Regions from separate parts of the Burkholderia sp. SR8 genome, predicted to be linked through region 2. Evidence: predicted binding sites of a transcription regulator. Region 2 holds the regulator's gene; the other holds the start of a gene.

Region 1 (8,833 bases), on a different contig from region 2:
CCAGCTCGTGCGGCAGAGCGCGGCGCTGATCGAGGACGGCTATTTCGTGCACAGCACCGCGCAGCACTGGATATTGTTCGGTCATCCGAACCGTCACTACGTCGAGGCGCAGCCCGAATGGCTGATCGCGTTCGACGAATGCGGCAATATCGTCGCCGCGAACCGGCACGCGCGCGACGCGCTGCCCGCGCTGCGCGAGCCGCGCCATATCGACGAAATCTTCGATGCGACCGAGATGCCGCTGCGCGATGCCGCGCGGCTCGATGCGATCGTCGCGCTGCGGCTGCGCGCGACCGGCGCGCCGCTCTATGCGCGGTTGCGCGCGCCGCTACGGCGCGCGGGCCGCGAAACCGGCACCGCAGCGCGCCGGCCCGGCACCGCGCAGCGTCACGTGGGCGCGCTGACGCCGTTTTTGCAGAGCAGCGATGCGCGCATCGCGCAGCAGGCCGAACTCGCGCTGCGCGTCGCGAGCAAGCGGCTGCCGATCCTCGTGCTGGGCGAAACCGGCGCCGGCAAGGAAGTCTTCGCCCGCGCGATCCACGATGCCGGCGCGCGGCGCGCGCGGCCGTTCGTCGCGGTCAACTGCGGCGCGCTGCCCGAGGCGCTGATCGAAAGCGAACTGTTCGGTTACGCGGCCGGCGCATTCACCGGTGCGCGCAAGCACGGCGCGCGCGGCAAGATCGCGCTCGCCGACGGCGGCACGCTGTTCCTCGACGAAATCGGCGACATGCCGCTCACGCTGCAGACGCGGCTGCTGCGCGTGCTGGCCGACGGCGAGGTCGTGCCGCTCGGCAGCGATACGCCGGTGCGCGTCGATCTCGACGTGATCTGCGCGACGCACCGCGATCTCGCGCAGATGGTGGCCGACGGCACGTTCCGCGAGGATCTGTACTACCGGCTGAGCGGCGCGACGTTCGAGCTGCCGGCGCTGCGCGAGCGCGCGGACGTGCGCGACGTGATCGCCGCCGTGTTCGCCGAGGAAGCGCAGGCGACCGGCCACGTACTCACGCTCGACGCGACGCTCGCCGAGCAGCTGGCCGCGTATCCGTGGCCCGGCAACGTGCGGCAGCTGCGCAACGTGCTGCGCTATGCGTGCGCGGTCTGCGACGCCGCGCGCGTGACGCGGCGCGACCTGCCGGCCGATCTCGCCGCGCAACTCGGCGGCGGCCCGGCCGGTGCACTGCCGGACGACGAACGCAGCCGCATCGTCGCGGCGCTCACCGCGCATCGCTGGCGGCCCGACGCAGCCGCGCAGGCGCTCGGCATCTCGCGCGCGACGCTGTACCGGCGGATCGCGAAACACCGGATCGTCGCGCCGCACCGCATCTGATGCATGCAGCACGTGGGCGCGCTGCGCGCCGTCACGCGGCGTGCGCGGCCGCGTCGGCCGTGCCGCCTCCGTCGCCGGCTGCCGCATCGCGCCGCGTGAACACTTCGTGCGCGGCGAACAGCGCGTTGAGCGCGGCCGGAAAACCGGCATAGACGGCCATCTGCATGAAGACCTCGACGATCTCGTCACGTGTACAGCCGACGTTCAGCGCGGCCTCGATATGCACCTTCAGTTGCGGCTGCGCATTGCCGAGCGCGGCCAGCGCGGCGATCGTCGCGATCTCGCGCGCCTTCAGGTCGAGCTGCGGCCGGCTATAGATGTCGCCGAAGCCGAATTCGACGAGCAGCCGCCCGAAGTCCGGTGCGATCGGCGCGAGCGCCGCGATCACGCGTTCGCCCACTTCGCCGTCGATTTCCTTCAGCTTGTTCCAGCCGCGCGTGTAGCGGTCTTCAACGAGTCGTTCCATGGTGTCCGTCCTGTTCCGGGGATGATTGAGAAGAGTTCGCCCGTCGTTCCGTCTTGCGCTCCTGCGTCTCGTAGTACGCGATCTTGTCGCCGATCGCGTCGAGGCTCGCCTGCAGCTCCGCGATATGCGCGCGCACCGCGTCGCGATGCGCGCTCAGCAACCGCCGCCGCGCACCGAACGTCGACTCGCCTTGCGCGCGCAGCGCCGCGAACTGCTGCATCTGCGCGATCGGCATGCCGGTCGCCTTCAGGCGCATCACGAAGGCGAGCCAGTCAAGATCGGCCGGTGCATAAAGCCGGTGCCCGGCGGCCGTGCGCGAGATCGCGCGCAGCAGCCCGGCCTGCTCGTAATACCGCAGCGTATGCGTCGACACGCCGGTCAGTTCGGCGACTTGCCCGATCGTCAGCGGACCGGCGGCGGAAGAGGTGGAAACGGTTTTCGACATGGCAGGAACAAGGTTAGGAGTTAGAGTTCACTCTAAGTCAAGCACTGTCGAACGGCCAAGTCCGACAATCGCCGGTTGCACGCATCTGCCCCCGCCGACACCGTAAAGAATGGTCAAAATCGGCGCCGCGCACGGCTTTCCTTCTTTACAGCGACGCAAGCCTTCAGCAAGATTCGGTCAGCCTGTCTTAAAAAGGGCACGCATTTGTCCTATGCTTAACGGCGACGCCCGGCCGGGTTGCGCGCCGCCGTCCGTTGCAACAGCCATTCATCCGTCAGAACCAGGGAGCCTGTGCCATGCTGAAAAAGCTGCTGATGCTGTTCGTCGCGTTATCGCTGTCGCTTGCCGCGGGCTTCGCCGCGGCCGTCGAAGTCAACACGGCCGACCAGGCCGCGCTCGAATCGGTGAAGGGCCTCGGGCCCGTGAAGTCGAAGGCGATCATCGACGAGCGCACCAAGAACGGCCCGTTCAAGGACGCGGACGATCTCGCGAACCGCGTGAAGGGCCTCGGCACGAAGTCGGTCGGCCATCTCGAGGAAAACGGCCTGACGATCGGCGGCTCGTCGACGCCGCCGAAGGGCGTGAAGCTGTCGAAGCCGGCCGCGACGACGTCGGCGACCACCTCGGCCACGACGTCGGCCGGCACCGCCGCGCCGTCCACGTCGACGACCGCGACAGCCGGCACGACGGCAACGGCACCGGCGACGACGGCCAGCGCGCCGGAGGCGGCATCCAAGCCGGCCAAGAGCAAGCGCGCGTCGAAGAAGGAGAAAGCGGCCGCAGCCGCGGCGGCCTCCGCCGACGCCGGCGCAGGCGCGAGCGCGCCGGCCGCGGCGTCGTCCACGAAGGCGGCCAAGGGTTCGAAGAAGAAGAGCAAGAAGGACAAGGCAGCCTCCGCCGCCGCGGCGTCGGGCGCCTGATGTGCGCCGCGCGCGCGACGGCGTGCGCGCGGCATTCGATCAACGGGCGCCGACGTTGCGGCGCCCTTTTCTGTGAAGGTGAACAACCATGGGTCTCCTCGACATCGTCGGCGGTCTGATCGGCGGCCAGGCCGGCGGCAACTCGCAAAGCGCGCTCATCACGACCGCGCTCGAATTCATCAACAACCAGCCGGGCGGCCTGAACGGGCTGATCGAGAAGTTCAAGGCCGGCGGCGCAGGCGACATCATCGGCTCGTGGGTCGGCACCGGCGAAAACCAGCCGATCTCGCCGGACACGCTGCAGAACGTGCTCGGCTCGGACGTCGTCGGCTCGCTCGCGAGCAAGGTCGGCATCGATCCGGCGCAGGCGTCGTCGATCCTCGCGCAGGTGCTGCCGCACGTCGTCAACGGCGCGACGCCGAACGGCGAAGTGCCGGCCAGCGGCCAGGTCGACACGTCGAACGTGCTCGGCACGCTCACGCAGCTCGCCGGCATGTTCGGCGGCAACAAGGCCTGAGCGCGCACGCGTGACAGGCCGGGCGAGCGCGACGCACGCTTCGGCCGCCCCATATGCAAACACCCCGCCGAAGCGGGGTGTTCGTTTTTGCGCGCCCGGCGCGAACCGGGCGTGCGGCCGATCGCCGGCGATCAGTGGACGACGCGATCGAACACGAACTGGCCGTCGTTGACGTCGACCGGGATCACGTCTTTCGGACCGAAGCGACCGGCGAGGATCAGCTTCGCGACCGGGTTCTCGATCTCCTGCTGGATCGCGCGCTTCAGCGGCCGCGCGCCGAACACCGGATCGTAGCCGACCTTCGCGATCTGTTCGAGCGCCGCCGGCGACACGTCGAGTGCCATGTCGAGCTTCGCGAGCCGGTCGTGCAGGCGCGCGAGCTGGATCTTCGCGATCGACTCGATGTTGCTGCGGTCGAGCGCATGGAACACGACGACGTCGTCGATCCGGTTCAGGAACTCCGGACGGAAGTGCTGCTTCACCTCGAGCCACACGGCGTCCTTGATCTCTTCCTGCGGCGAACCGGTCATCGCCTGGATCACCTGCGAGCCGAGGTTCGACGTCATCACGATCACCGTGTTCTTGAAGTCGACCGTGCGGCCCTGTCCGTCGGTCATCCGACCGTCGTCGAGCACCTGCAGCAGCACGTTGAACACGTCCGGATGCGCCTTCTCGATCTCGTCGAGCAGGATCACGCTGTACGGCTTGCGGCGCACGGCTTCCGTCAGGTAGCCGCCTTCCTCGTAGCCGACATAGCCCGGCGGCGCGCCGATCAGCCGCGCGACGCTGTGCTTCTCCATGAACTCGCTCATGTCGATGCGGATCAGGTGCTCTTCCGAGTCGAACAGGAACGACGCCAGCGCCTTGCACAGCTCGGTCTTGCCGACACCGGTCGGGCCGAGGAACAGGAACGAGCCGTACGGACGGTTGGGATCGCCGAGACCCGCGCGCGAACGACGGATCGCATCCGCCACCGCGCTGATCGCCTCGTCCTGGCCGACCACGCGCTCGTGCAGCTTTTCCTCGATGTGCAGCAGCTTTTCGCGTTCGCCCTGCATCATCCGCGACACCGGAATCCCGGTGGCACGCGACACGACTTCCGCGATTTCTTCCGCACCGACCTGCGTGCGCAGCAGACGCGGACGCGTCGGGTTGTGCTGCTCCTGCTCCTCGGCCTGCGTGACCTGCTTCAGCTGCGACTCGAGCTGCGGCAGCTTGCCGTACTGCAGCTCGGCGACCTTCTCCAGCTTGCCTTCGCGCTGCAGGCGCGCGATGTCCGCCCGCACCTTCTCGATCTCTTCCTTCAGCTGCGCGCTGCCCTGCACCGCGGCCTTCTCGGCGGTCCAGATCTCTTCCAGGTCCGCATACTCGCGGCCGAGGCGCTCGATCTCTTCCTCGATCAGTTGCAGGCGCTTCTGCGATGCTTCGTCCTGCTCCTTCTTCACCGCCTCGCGCTCGATCTTCAGCTGGATCAGCCGGCGGTCGAGCTTGTCCATCTCTTCGGGCTTCGAATCGATTTCCATCTTGATCTTCGACGCAGCCTCGTCGATCAGGTCGATCGCCTTGTCCGGCAGGAAGCGGTCGGTGATGTAGCGGTGCGACAGCTCGGCCGCGGCGACGATCGCCGGGTCGGTGATGTCGACGCCGTGGTGCAGTTCGTACTTCTCCTGCAGCCCGCGCAGGATCGCGATCGTCGCCTCGACGCTCGGCTCGTCGACGAGCACCTTCTGGAAGCGGCGCTCCAGCGCGGCGTCCTTCTCGATGTACTTGCGGTATTCGTCGAGCGTGGTCGCGCCGATGCAGTGCAGCTCGCCGCGCGACAGCGCCGGCTTCAGCATGTTGCCCGCGTCCATTGCGCCTTCGGCCTTGCCGGCGCCGACCATCGTGTGGATCTCGTCGATGAACACGATCGTCTGGCCTTCGTCCTTCGCGATGTCGTTCAGCACGGCCTTCAGGCGCTCCTCGAACTCGCCGCGGTACTTCGCGCCGGCGAGCAGCGCGGCCATGTCGAGCGACAGCACGCGCTTGCCCTTCAGCGTCTCGGGCACCTCGCCGTTGACGATCCGCTGCGCGAGCCCTTCGACGATCGCGGTCTTGCCGACGCCCGGCTCGCCGATCAGCACCGGGTTGTTCTTGGTGCGGCGCTGCAGGATCTGGATCGAGCGGCGGATTTCGTCGTCGCGGCCGATCACCGGATCGAGCTTGCCCGCGCGGGCGCGCTCGGTCAGGTCGACCGTGTATTTCTTCAGCGCCTCGCGCTGGCTTTCCGCGTCCTGGCTGTGCACCTGCGAGCCGCCGCGCACCGCGGCGATCGCGGCTTCGAGCGACTTGCGCGTGAGGCCGTGCTGGCGCGCGAGCTTGCCGGCTTCGCCCTTGTCGTCGGACACGGCGAGCAGGAACATCTCGCTCGCGATGAACGTGTCGTTGAGCTTCTGCGCTTCCTTGTCGGCCTGGTTCAGCAGCCCGGCCAGTTCGCGGCCGATCTGGATGTCGCCGCCCGTGCCCGTCACTTGCGGCAGGCGCGAAATGGCCTCGTTCAGCGCGCCTTGCAGCGCCTGCACGTGCACGCCCGCGCGCGACATCAGCGAACGGGCGGAACCGTCCTGCTGCGCGACCAGCGCGGCCAGCACGTGAACGGGTTCGATGTATTGATTGTCGCGGCCTGCCGCGAGGCTTTGCGCGTCCGCGAGTGCTTCCTGGAACTTGGTGGTGAGCTTGTCGATTCTCATTGAGCGAGACCTCCAATTTTCGATTAACACCAAGATGAGGATCGTTATACGGGTTTCAAGCGGATTTCCGGTTGATTCAGCGCAAAAATCGGCAGACGGCGACGCAACTGCCCGCACGCGGGCGCCGCCGCAGGATGACCGGGCGGTGCCGGCGCGTCAGTCCTTCGACGCGGCTTCGGCGCACGCCGATGCATCGCCGTCCGACGGCTCGGCGCGCATGAGCGCGACCGGATGGATGCCCAGCAGCGCGACGAGCGGCGACGCCGGCGCGGCCAGCTCGCCGATCGTATGACGGTCGAGTTCGGCGAAGAACGCATCGCGCGCGGCCGCCAGCACGCCCTTCAGACGACACTGCGGCTCGATCACGCAGCCGCGTGACTCGCCGTCGGCCGCAAAGCAGCCGACCAGCGCGAAGTCGCTCTCGGTCGCGCGCACCACCTGGCCGACGGTCAGCTTCAACGACTCGGAGAACAGCCGCAGCCCGCCGTTGCGGCCGCGCACGGTGTCGACCCAGCCGAGCTCGCCGAGCTGCTGGACGACTTTCATCAGATGGTTCTTCGAGATGCCGTAGGCGTCCGAGATCTCCTGGATCGTCGCCAGCCCCTCGCCGCGCACGGCGAGGTACAGCATGACGCGCAGCGAGTAGTCGGTGTAGTCGGTGAGTCTCATGGGCGAATACGGAAAATTGTCGATCGTGCCCCGATTATGCGAATCCGGTCAATCGGGACGCGCGCCGGGCCGGCTGTCGCGACCGCCAGACGGCACGGGTTGCCGGAACGGCCTGCGCGCAATAAGATGCATGGCATCTACGCATTTTTCAGGCATTGGTGGACGCTATTTTGCGTCAAAATTCGAGCGGCGTCCTGCGCATTGCCCGCACTGCCGTTCCACCGGCACGTGGCCGACGCGTCGCCCATGCCCCGCTATCCCGGCCCTTTTTGTCATGACTGCCCTGCCCGCCTCGCCCGACACCGCGCCGGCCCGCCCGCGCGACGCCGAACCGACCGAAGACAACATCCGCGACCTCGTGTACGCGTTCTACGACCGCGTGCGCGCCGATCCGCTGCTCGGCCCCGTGTTCGACGCGAAGCTCGACGGCCGCTGGGACGATCACCTGCCGAAGATGGTCAGCTTCTGGTCGAGCCTCGTGCTCGGCACCAAGGGTTATCGCGGCAACGTGCAGCAGGCGCACCAGCCGCTCGACGGGATCGAGCCCGCGCACTTCAGCCGCTGGCTGTCGTTGTTCCTGAAGACCGTCGAGGGCCGCTACGCGCCGCCTGCGGCCATTCGCTTCATGGAGCCCGCGCTGCGGATCGCGCAAAGCCTGCAGCTGAGCCGCTTCGGCTGGGATTACCAGATTCCGCCGGAGCAGCAGGCGCTGCTCGACGCGATCGCGCCGCGCCGCCGCGACGCGGGCGACGATCCGCATGCGCTGCCGTCGCGCGCGCGCGGCGAGCCGTTTCCGACGAAGATCATCGGGCGCAGCGTCGATTCGGACGCGTAACGCCGCGAATCGCGGCGCTTGCGCGCTGCGGCACGGCGCCGCACGCCGCGTATGCGGCGCTCAACGGCGCGTGTTGCCCGATTCGATGCCCCAGCGCGCGAGCGCCGCATCGTCGGTGCTGCGCGCGTCGACCCAGCGCTCGCCGCTGGGCGTCGTTTCCTTCTTCCAGAACGGCGCCTCCGTCTTCAGGTAGTCCATCACGAACTCGCACGACGCGAACGCGTCGCCGCGATGCGACGCGACGGTCGCGACCATCACGATCTGGTCGAGCGGCAGCAGCCGGCCGACGCGGTGCACGATCGCGACGTCGATGCCCGGCCAGCGCCGGCCTGCGTCGGCGGCGATCTTCTCGAGCGCCTTCTCGGTCATTCCCGGATAGTGCTCGAGCTCCATCGCGGCGACGGAATCGCCTTCGTTCAGGTCACGCACCGTGCCGACGAAGCACGCGACCGCGCCGATCTTCGGGTTGCGCGCGCGCAATGCCGCGATTTCGGCGTTCAGGTCGAAATCGTCGGTCTGCACTCGTACCGTAGCCATCCTCTGCTCCTGTCGACCAGAGTTAGCGCTTTAGCGCTTACTCTGGTCCCATGCTTCGCGGTCGACCAGAGTTAGCGCTTCAGCGCTTGCCCCGATCCCATGCTTCGCGGTCGACCAGAGTTTGCGCTTCAGCGCTTACTCTGGTCCCATGCTTCGCGGTCGACCAGAGTTAGCGTCAACGCTTACCTCCGGTCCCGCGCAAATGCTCAACCGCCCGTGACCGGCGGAAAGAACGCGACCTCGCAACCGTCGGTAAGCCTGGTGCCGGGATCGGTCATCTCGTGATTGCACGCCATGCGCAGCGCGCGCCCTTCGGCGAGCGTCTCGGCCCACGCGCCGCCGCGCTGGCGCAGCCACGCGCGCACGTCGCCGACGGTCGTCACGC
Region 2 (8,833 bases):
ATCGGCACGGCCGTCGTGCTTGCCTCGCCGGGACACGGCGGGCGCAACGGAAACGACGCGGCGGCGCGGCTAGCGGGCGTCGGCCGGCACGCGCGTGTCGCTCGGCGTCTCGCCGAAGCGCGCGCGATAGCTGCGGCTGAAATGTGCGCTGTTGTTGAACCCCCAGCGAAACGCGATTTCGCTGACCGTCAGGTGTTTCAGCGACGGGTCGCGCAGGTCCGCGCGGCAGCGTTCGAGGCGCCGCGCGAGGATGTAGCGCGTGAGCGGAATCCCTTCGATTTCGAAGATGCGCGCCAGCTGGCGCGGCGACAGCTTGATCGCGCGGCTGACCGACTGCGTGTCGAGGTCGTCGTCGGCGAGATGGCTGTCGATGAATGCCTTCGCGCGCGACAGCGTGTGCACGGTCGACCTGGTCGGCGACGCATCGCCGTCGCGCAGCCGCAGCATCGCACGCACGAGGTCGAGCATCGCGGCCGCACGCCGGTCGCGTGCGTCGGCCGCCGCTTCATGCGGTTCGGCAAGCAGCGCGTAGAGCTGCCGCGCGGCCCACGACGTGACGCCGTCGCCGCGATCGATCTTGATGACGCTGCGATGGCGCCACGGGCCGACGCGCGCGTCGAAGACGCCGCGCGGCACGTCGAGCACGGTCATCGCCATGTTCGCGGGAAAGCCGTGACCGTACGGCATCGACGTGTCGTACAGCACGATGTCGCCGGGCGCATGCTGGATGCATTCGACGTCCTGAAACGTATAGCCGTGGCCCTCGTGCATCAGGCACACGAACACGGCGTCCCGCGGGTCGGCGTGGATGTTGTGCGGCGTGCGGACGACCGCGTGCCGGTTTGCGGCGATGTCGCACACGCTGAGCGGCCCGAGCTCGCGCTTGCGCAGCGATGCGTCGATGCCTTCGGACGATTTGCCGCTGCATTCGATGCGCACGAGCGAGCGGGCGACATGGTCGACCCAGAAGTCGACGCGTTCGTCACCGCGTACCGCGCGCGTCGAGATCGACACGATCCCCGTGTTGAGGTCCGGCATCACGTTCTCCCAATGACCGCCCGAGCGGCGCAGTCTCCGGCACGTCGACGGGCGCGGTCAATCGGTGAAAGACCCGGGGCGCGCGTCGAGCGCGCTTGGGGCGGCGGGTTGCGGCAGGATGTCCGTCCGAGTCAACGAAGGTGGCCGTCGCAGGCAAGCGCTGTGCGCGTATTCGGGTTATGTTTTTCGGTTCTGCGTGGACATGACGGTGCGGGATCTGTTTCGTTGTGCAGAGATACACGAAGAAGGCGCGGGCCAGCTTCTTCGAAGTCGAGTGCCGGTAGCGTGGCTTGTCGCGCTGACGTACTCCGCATTACAGGCGGCGTGTCGGCATGCGCGTTTGCCGCGCTGTACGTGACACGGGCCGACGACCGGAACCGCCAATCCTTGCGAGTCAGGCCGCCGGCCCGCGACAGCGGAACTTCAGACCGCGCTGGCCTCGTCGATCTTGCGGATATCGTCGTCGTCCAGGCGCACGCGAATTGCTTCGCCGAGCAGCGCGAGCTGCTCGAGCGACGTCGCGCTCGCGATCGGCGCGGTGATCGTCGGCCGCGCGATCTGCCACGCGAGTGCGATCGCGGCCGGTTGCGTGCCGTGTTTCGCCGATACGTCGTCGAGCGCGGCGAGAATGCGCAGGCCGCGCGCATCGAGATAGCCGGCGACGCGGTCGCCGCGCACGCTCTTCTTCAGGTCGGCCTCGCTGCGGTACTTGCCCGACAGGAAGCCGCTCGCGAGCGCGTAATAGTTGACGACGCCGAGCTTCAGGTCGCGCACGACCGGTTCGAGATCGCGTTCGTACTCGGCGCGGTCGATCAGGTTGTATTCCGGCTGAATCACCTGGTACGCGGGCAGGCCGTTGCGCTGGCTGATGTCGGCGGCTTCGCGCAGGCGCGCGCCGCTGTAGTTCGACGCGCCGATGATGCGCACCTTGCCCGCGTCGATCAGCGTCTGGTATGCGCCGAGCGTTTCCTCGAGCGGCGCCGTGTCGGCGAGATCGCGATGCGAGAAATACAGGTCGATGTAGTCGGTCTGCAGCCGGCGCAGCGAATCGTCGGCGGCCTTCAGGATGTTCGCTTTCGTCAGCCCCGCGCGTGCCTGCAGCATGCCGACCTTGGTCGCGATCACGACCTGTTCGCGCCTGCCGGAGCGCTTGAGCCACTTGCCGATGATCGTTTCGGATTCGCCGCCGCTGTTGCCGGGCGCCCAGGCCGAATAGACGTCGGCCGTATCGATGAAGTTGATGCCGGTGTCGGCGAGGGCATCGAGCAGCGCAAACGATGCGTTCTCGTCGACGGTCCAGCCGAACACGTTGCCGCCGAATGCGAGCGGTGAAACCTGGATGTCCGACGTGCCGAGGGTGCGTAGTGCCATGTTGCTCTCCGATATCTGCGAGATGAGGGAATCGAACGACGGGATGGGTCGAGAAGCGTGCGACGGGGCGGCGGATCGGCGAAGCGCTTGCGCCGTTGTCGCGGGACACCCGAACATTCTCGCGCATCGGCCGGAATCGTGCAGCCGGCACGCGGCCGCGAACGCGGACACATCGCGCGGCATGGCAGATGCGGCATCCGTTATCTGGGCGGATCGTGCGGCCGTGTTGGATCCGGAGCCGAATTTCGCTTCGCCGGTGCGCGACGGGCGGCACCGTCCGGAGCGGAGGTGATGCGACTTGCGGCGCGGCGCCGGAACGAAACACGGGCGGCATGCTGCCGCCCGTGACCGATTTTTTTACAACGCGCGCTATCGCAACTGCACGGCCGCGAGAAACAGCACCATGCTGCCGATCGCGCCATCCAGCACGCGCCAGGCGACGGCCTTGCGGAACCAGGGCGCGAGCAGTCGCGCGCCGTATCCGAGCCCGAGGAACCATACGATGCTGACCGACATTGCGCCGATCGCGAACGCGACGCGCGTGCCTTCCGGCTCGCGCGCACCGGCCGTGCCGATCAGCAGGAACGTGTCGAGATACACGTGCGGGTTGAGCCACGTGAACGCGAGCGTCATCAGCACGATCGCGACCGCGCTCTGCGGCGGCGGCGCGACCGCGTCGCCGCGCACGTCGAGCGTTTCATGCCCGGGCCTGAACGCGCGGCGCAGCGCGTTGAAGCCGAACCACGCGAGATACGCGAGGCCGACGTACAGCACCACGTGGACGAAGGTCGGATAGCGTTCGACGAGCACCGACGCGCCGCCGACGCCCGCGCCGATCAGGATCATGTCGGACAGCGCGCACAGCAGCACGATCTTGCCGACATGCGAGCGCATGATGCCCTGGCGGAGCACGAACGCGTTCTGCGCGCCGATGGTGACGATGAGCGACCCGCACAGGGCGGCGCCGTGGGAAAAAGCGATCCAGTTCATGATGGGAGAAGGTGAAGCAGTAGACGGGTGAGTCGGTTGGCGCTAGTCTGCGGGCAGCCGCGACATAAGAGAAGCTAATTCACCTAATGCCGATTAAGGAAATCTAATGCTCGACTATGCGTTGCTCGACGCCCTCGCGGCCGTGATCCGCCACGGTTCGTTCGAACGGGCGGCCAAGGAGCTGAACGTCACGCCGTCGGCGGTATCGCAGCGCGTGAAACTGCTGGAGGAGCGCGTCGGCAGCGTGCTCGTCAAGCGCGGGCAGCCGTGCGTCGCGACGACGTCAGGCGCGCTGCTGTGCCGGCATACCGAGCGCGTGCAGCTGCTCGAGGCGGAACTGGGCGGACGGATGCCCGCGTTGCCGGGCCAGATCGCGAGTGCATGGCCGACGTTGCGCGTGGCCGTCAACGACGACAGCGTCGCGACGTGGTTCATCGATGCGGTCGGGCCGTTCTGCACCGAGCGCGAAACCCTGCTCGACCTCGTGATCGACGATCAGGACTACACGGCCGCGCGGATTCGCGACGGCAGCGTGCAGGGCGCGGTGACCGCGCAGGCCGAGCCGATCCAGGGATGCCGGTCGACGCGGCTCGGGCGCATCCGGTATCGCGCCGTATGTTCGCCGGTGTTCCACGAACGCTATTTCGGCGCGGGCATCACGCGCGATGCGCTGCGCCGCGCGCCGTGCGTGATGTTCAATCCGAAGGACGGCCTGCAGGCGCGCTTCATCCGGCGCGTGACGCGCGCGGATCTCGATCCGCCGCAACACTGGATTCCGCACGTCGCGGGCTACCTGCGCGCATGCGAGACGGGGCTGGGGTGGGGAATGTGTCCGGACCGGATGGTCGACCGCCAGCTGGCGGCCGGCGAGCTGGTCGACATGTCGCGCGGGCGGACCGTCGATATCGAGCTCTACTGGCAGAGCTGGCGGCTGTCGATCGGCTGGCTCGACGATTTCAGCGCGGCGCTGAAGGCGCGCGCCGCGCTGTTTCTCGACTGATCGCGGCGAGGAGGGGGAGAGGCGGGCGGCGTCACACGTGATGCAGGCCGTCGAAGTCGACGATCTGCACGAGGCGGCCGTGCATCTCGATCAGGCCGCGCTTCTGGAATTTCGACAGCGTGCGGCTGACCGTTTCGAGCGTCATGCCGAGGTAGCTGCCGATGTCTTCGCGCGTCATCCGCAGGTTGAACTCCGACGGCGAATAGCCGCGCTTCAGGTAGCGCGACGACACGTCGAGCAGGAACGCGGCGACGCGTTCTTCCGCGTTCAGCGAACCGAGCAGCATGGTCTGCGTCGTCTCGCGCACGATCTGCTCGCTCATCAGCTTGTGCATGCGAAGCTGCATCGAGCCGGCTTCCGAGCACAGCGACTTGAGCGCGGTGTACGGAATCACGCAGACGGAGCTGTCTTCCAGCGCGACCGCGGTACGCGGATGCGTGTCGTCGCAGATGCCGTCGAGGCCGAGCGCTTCGCCCGCGAGGTGCAGGCCGGTGACCTGCTCGCGGCCGTCGTGGCGCGTGGCGACGGTTTTCAGCGAACCGGAGCGCACCGCGTACAGGTTGTCGAACGCGTCGCCTTCGCGGAACAGCGCTTCGCCGCGCTTGACCGGGCGTGCCGCGCAGATGACCGATTCGAGACGGCTGAGCGCTTCGGGCGCGAGGCCCTGCGGCATGCACAGATGCCGCATCGCGCACGACGAGCAGTGCGGTGCCTGGCGGGGAGCCCAGCTGCCTGCATGGGACGGGGCGGCGGGACGTGTGGCGACGGGCGTCAGCATGATCGTTTACTCCGGCGTTGAATCGACGGAATCATTGTCCCACCGCAAGTTGCGGCTGTCGGGTGACAAAACGTCGCGACCGCGCGCACATGCCGCGGGCACTGGCGACGTGACGCGGCCGCTGCCGCTCGGCCTGCCTGCGCTGGTCGTCGCGGGCAGTGGCAGCGGTATGCGGGCGGGCGCGCGTGCCGTTGCGTGTGCGCACCGCAGGCACCGCATGGCGCCGCAACTGCTACGTGACACGGCCGCCGAGACTCAGCCGCCCGCTCGTTGCCTGGGCCACCGCCACGGCATGCGCACAGATGTGCCGTGGCGCGCGCACCGCACCGCAATCGCGACGCGGTCCGACCACCGACGCTCAGCCTTCCTGCTCGTCCGTGTGCGCGGCGGCCGGAATCAGCAGCACGGGCAGCGTCGCATGCCGCACGCACTGTTCGGCGATGCTGCCGAGCACGAGGCGACGGAAGCCGCGGCGGCCGTGCGTGCCGAGCACCAGCAGATCGGCGCCGAATGCCTTCGCGCCGTCGAGGATCAGCGTCGACACGTCGTTGAGCGACGATGCCTCGCTCATCAGCGTCTTGCCCTTCACGCCGGCCGCCTGCATCAGCTTCGTGAAATCGGCCGCGAGCGCGTTGCCCTGTGCGACGAGCTGGTCGCGCAGCACGGACGGATCGTAGCCGGGCACGTTGTAATAGATCGCGGCGTTCTCGACGACGTAGAACGGCTGCAGTTCCGCGCCGTGCTCTTTCGCGAGCGCGAGCGCCGCGTCGAACGCATGGCGCGACGTGTCGCTGCCGTCGATGGCAACCAGAATGCGCTTGTACATAGTGTCTCCGTGTGGCGGGTTGAACGAAAGTCGGCCGAATGGCAGAGCGGGCCATGCGTTGCTGCGAGGCAGAGTAAACCAACGGCAGCGACTTTGCAGCGACGTGCCGGTCGTCGCGATCGCGGCGCTTCGGCCGTTGCGACGGCGCGTGATGCCCGCGAGCCATGCACGCACCGCATGCTGCGCTGCGCGATCGGCGCGCGTGATCGCGACGCGCCTAGCGATCGTGTCCGCCGTCGGGACGATCGCCAGGCGCGTCGCTGCGCGTGCCGAGCGGATATCCGAAATCGTCATCGACTACCTCGCCCGCGCATCCAGCGACGGCACAGCATGCGAACGCGCCCGGGCTGCGCACAGACAGCGTGGATGCGTGTCGGTGATCGCCCGATGAACCGCGCGCATCGGCTCCATTGAACCGCAACCGCATCGCGAGGGCGTGACGTCGATCAACGCCCCTGCATCGACGCGGTTCGCAACGCGATGCTCGGCGTCGCATCACGTTCGAGTGCCAAACCGGAACCGACGCCGATCTCGCTGCTGCGCCGATACGATCGCTCCCCCGCATGCGAGCCGGCCGCACAACGCGCTCGCGCACACACGCGCATTGAGCACGATCGACCGTCGGCCACGCTCCAGCCCGACCCGGCAATCGAACGCCCGATTCAAACGCCGCGCACGCTATCGCGGCACCGCCGTGATTTCGATCGCGCGTTCCGGCCGGCGTCCGTGGCCGGGCCAGTACGCGCTGCCGTGCATCCGGTGAACGGGGCCGAACAGCTCGTCGCCCGTGTGCGGCGGCGCGTCGAACCCTTTCTCGATCACCATGTAACCGGCCCGCAGCGCGAACGCCGGATGATTGCCGCCCGGGCGGCTGTCGAAGCCGGCGAAACCGTCGCCGGCCTCCGGCATCGCGTTGACGAGCGACGCGTTGCTGCGCGTGACCTGGTCCGGCGAGAAGGCGCTGCCGCTCGCAAGACGCGCGGCCTCGCGGTTCTTGCCGTCGGTGTCGACGGTGCTGTCGTGCGTGTCGTCGTTGTCGAGTTCGATGCTGCGCGGATGGGTGGCGCGCGCATGAGCTGACGTTTCCATCGCGGCTCTCCTGGCGGCGAAGCGCTCCGGATCCAAGCAAATCCCGTTCCGGGCACGACGGGAAAACGGCGCGCGGGGCGATCGCCGCGGTCGCGCGACGCGCGCTGATTTGTCATGATTTATTTCAGCTAGAACACCCGTTTTCTACAGAGTATGATTCTTTTCCTGCGAAGCGGCGACAGGGGATGCAGTCTCGCCGCCTCTGCCCGCGCCGGGGGCCGCGCAGCACCCTTAAAGACGGGTAGTGAACAACAAAGCAAGGGACTAGAGGTGGCGGATTCATGCAAGCGACTACTGCCTTCACGCATCGCGGATACCTGTTGAATTGCGCGCCCGCGCGCGCCAGTGACGGTTCGTTCAAACCCTACGTCGTGATCTCCCGATCGAGCGACGGGGAACTCGTGGCGAACCGGTTTTTTCCGACCGAGCTCCAGTTCAACGACGAAGGCGACGCGATCGCGCACGCACGCGACTGGGCCGTGCGCTGGATCGATGCGAGCAGCATCACGATCTGACGCCGCCGCGCACCCGCAGGCTCGGCCGTCCGGCCGATCCGCCGGCGTGCCGCTGCCGGACGAAAACGCGGTAATCTTGCGGAACCCGTCACTTTATTAGCTGCCGTGCGACCGAGCGCGGCCGCCTGCATTGGCATATGTCGACATCACCCGCCCGTCAGTGGGGCCTCGAAGAAATCGTCGCCGGCTTGCGCGAGTCGCGCGAGGAACTCCATCGCACGCGTCATCCGCGCGGCATCCGCGAACTGCCGTCACGCGACGCGATCTGCAAGATCGTCACCGGCCTGCGCGCGTCGATGTTTCCGACGCATTACGGCGCGCCGGACCTGACCGACGAAAGCGTCGACTATTACGTCGGCCATACACTCGAAAGCACGCTGCGGATCCTGTCCGAACAGATTCGCCGTGCGCTGCCGTTCCTGCCCGAGCATGCGGACACGCCGTTCGCGGCGCTCGACGAGCGCGCGTTCGAGATCGCGCGCGAGTTCGGCCGGCAGCTGCCGTCGATTCGCGCGCTGCTGGTCAGCGACATCCAGGCCGCGTATGCGGGCGATCCGGCCGCGCAGCACATCACCGAGATCCTGCTGTGCTATCCGGGCGTGCTCGCGATGATGCATCACCGGCTCGCGCACGCGTTGCACCAGCTCGGCGTGCCGCTGCTCGCGCGCTTCATCAATGAAATCGCGCACTCGGCCACCGGCATCGACATTCACCCCGGCGCGCAGATCGGCCCGAGCTTCTTCATCGACCACGGCACCGGCGTCGTGATCGGCGAAACCGCGATCATCGGCGAGCGCGTGCGCGTGTATCAGGCCGTCACGCTCGGCGCGAAGAGCTTCCCGGCTGACGGCGAAGGCGCGCTGGTCAAGGGCAATGCACGCCATCCGATCGTCGAGGACGACGTCGTGATCTACGCGGGCGCGACGATCCTCGGCCGCGTGACGATCGGGCGCGGCTCGGTGATCGGCGGCAACGTGTGGCTCACGCACAGCGTGCCGCCCGGCACGAGCGTCGCGCAGGGGAAGGTCCGCGAAGGCGGCAGCGCCGAGAAGCCGTAACACGGTGTAATGCGGCGCGCGAACGGCCTGGAGGCCGTGCGCGCCACCCGATTGAAGACGGAGGCGGGGAGGCCGTCGGGCTGCGTCACGTGCGACGCGATTTCGGCTGGCATCTGCGTATCGACGCGTCGGCGCATCTGCGCATTGGCGCATCGGCGCATCGGCGCA

Evidence for each region. Region 2 encodes FNR, which switches genes on or off when oxygen is low (the NO sensors DNR and NnrR bind a similar motif). Its sites were predicted from a motif close to TTGATNNNNATCAA; they were not measured.
Region 1: a site for FNR is predicted at 6,479-6,492, ahead of clpB (ATP-dependent chaperone ClpB). Genes of this name have one in related genera too.

What each region holds. Positions count from the first base shown of each region.
Region 1 is NZ_JAULUC010000001.1:58,879-67,711, forward strand. It holds gene Q3A80_RS00260 (sigma-54-dependent Fis family transcriptional regulator) at 1-1,330, shown strand, start outside; gene Q3A80_RS00265 (carboxymuconolactone decarboxylase family protein) at 1,362-1,796, opposite strand; gene Q3A80_RS00270 (MerR family transcriptional regulator) at 1,780-2,241, opposite strand; gene Q3A80_RS00275 (ComEA family DNA-binding protein) at 2,538-3,161, shown strand; gene Q3A80_RS00280 (YidB family protein) at 3,250-3,678, shown strand; gene clpB (ATP-dependent chaperone ClpB) at 3,810-6,407, opposite strand; gene Q3A80_RS00290 (Rrf2 family transcriptional regulator) at 6,564-7,076, opposite strand; gene Q3A80_RS00295 (group III truncated hemoglobin) at 7,351-7,911, shown strand; gene Q3A80_RS00300 (molybdenum cofactor biosynthesis protein MoaE) at 7,972-8,448, opposite strand; gene moaD (molybdopterin converting factor subunit 1) at 8,655-8,833, opposite strand, start outside.
Region 2 is NZ_JAULUC010000043.1:10,867-19,699, reverse strand. It holds gene Q3A80_RS30870 (helix-turn-helix domain-containing protein) at 70-1,038, opposite strand; gene Q3A80_RS30865 (aldo/keto reductase) at 1,462-2,409, opposite strand; gene Q3A80_RS30860 (LysE/ArgO family amino acid transporter) at 2,779-3,399, opposite strand; gene Q3A80_RS30855 (LysR family transcriptional regulator ArgP) at 3,506-4,399, shown strand; gene fnr (fumarate/nitrate reduction transcriptional regulator Fnr) at 4,431-5,177, opposite strand; gene Q3A80_RS30845 (universal stress protein) at 5,536-6,003, opposite strand; gene Q3A80_RS30840 (DUF3005 domain-containing protein) at 6,682-7,092, opposite strand; gene Q3A80_RS30835 (hypothetical protein) at 7,374-7,607, shown strand; gene epsC (serine O-acetyltransferase EpsC) at 7,745-8,665, shown strand.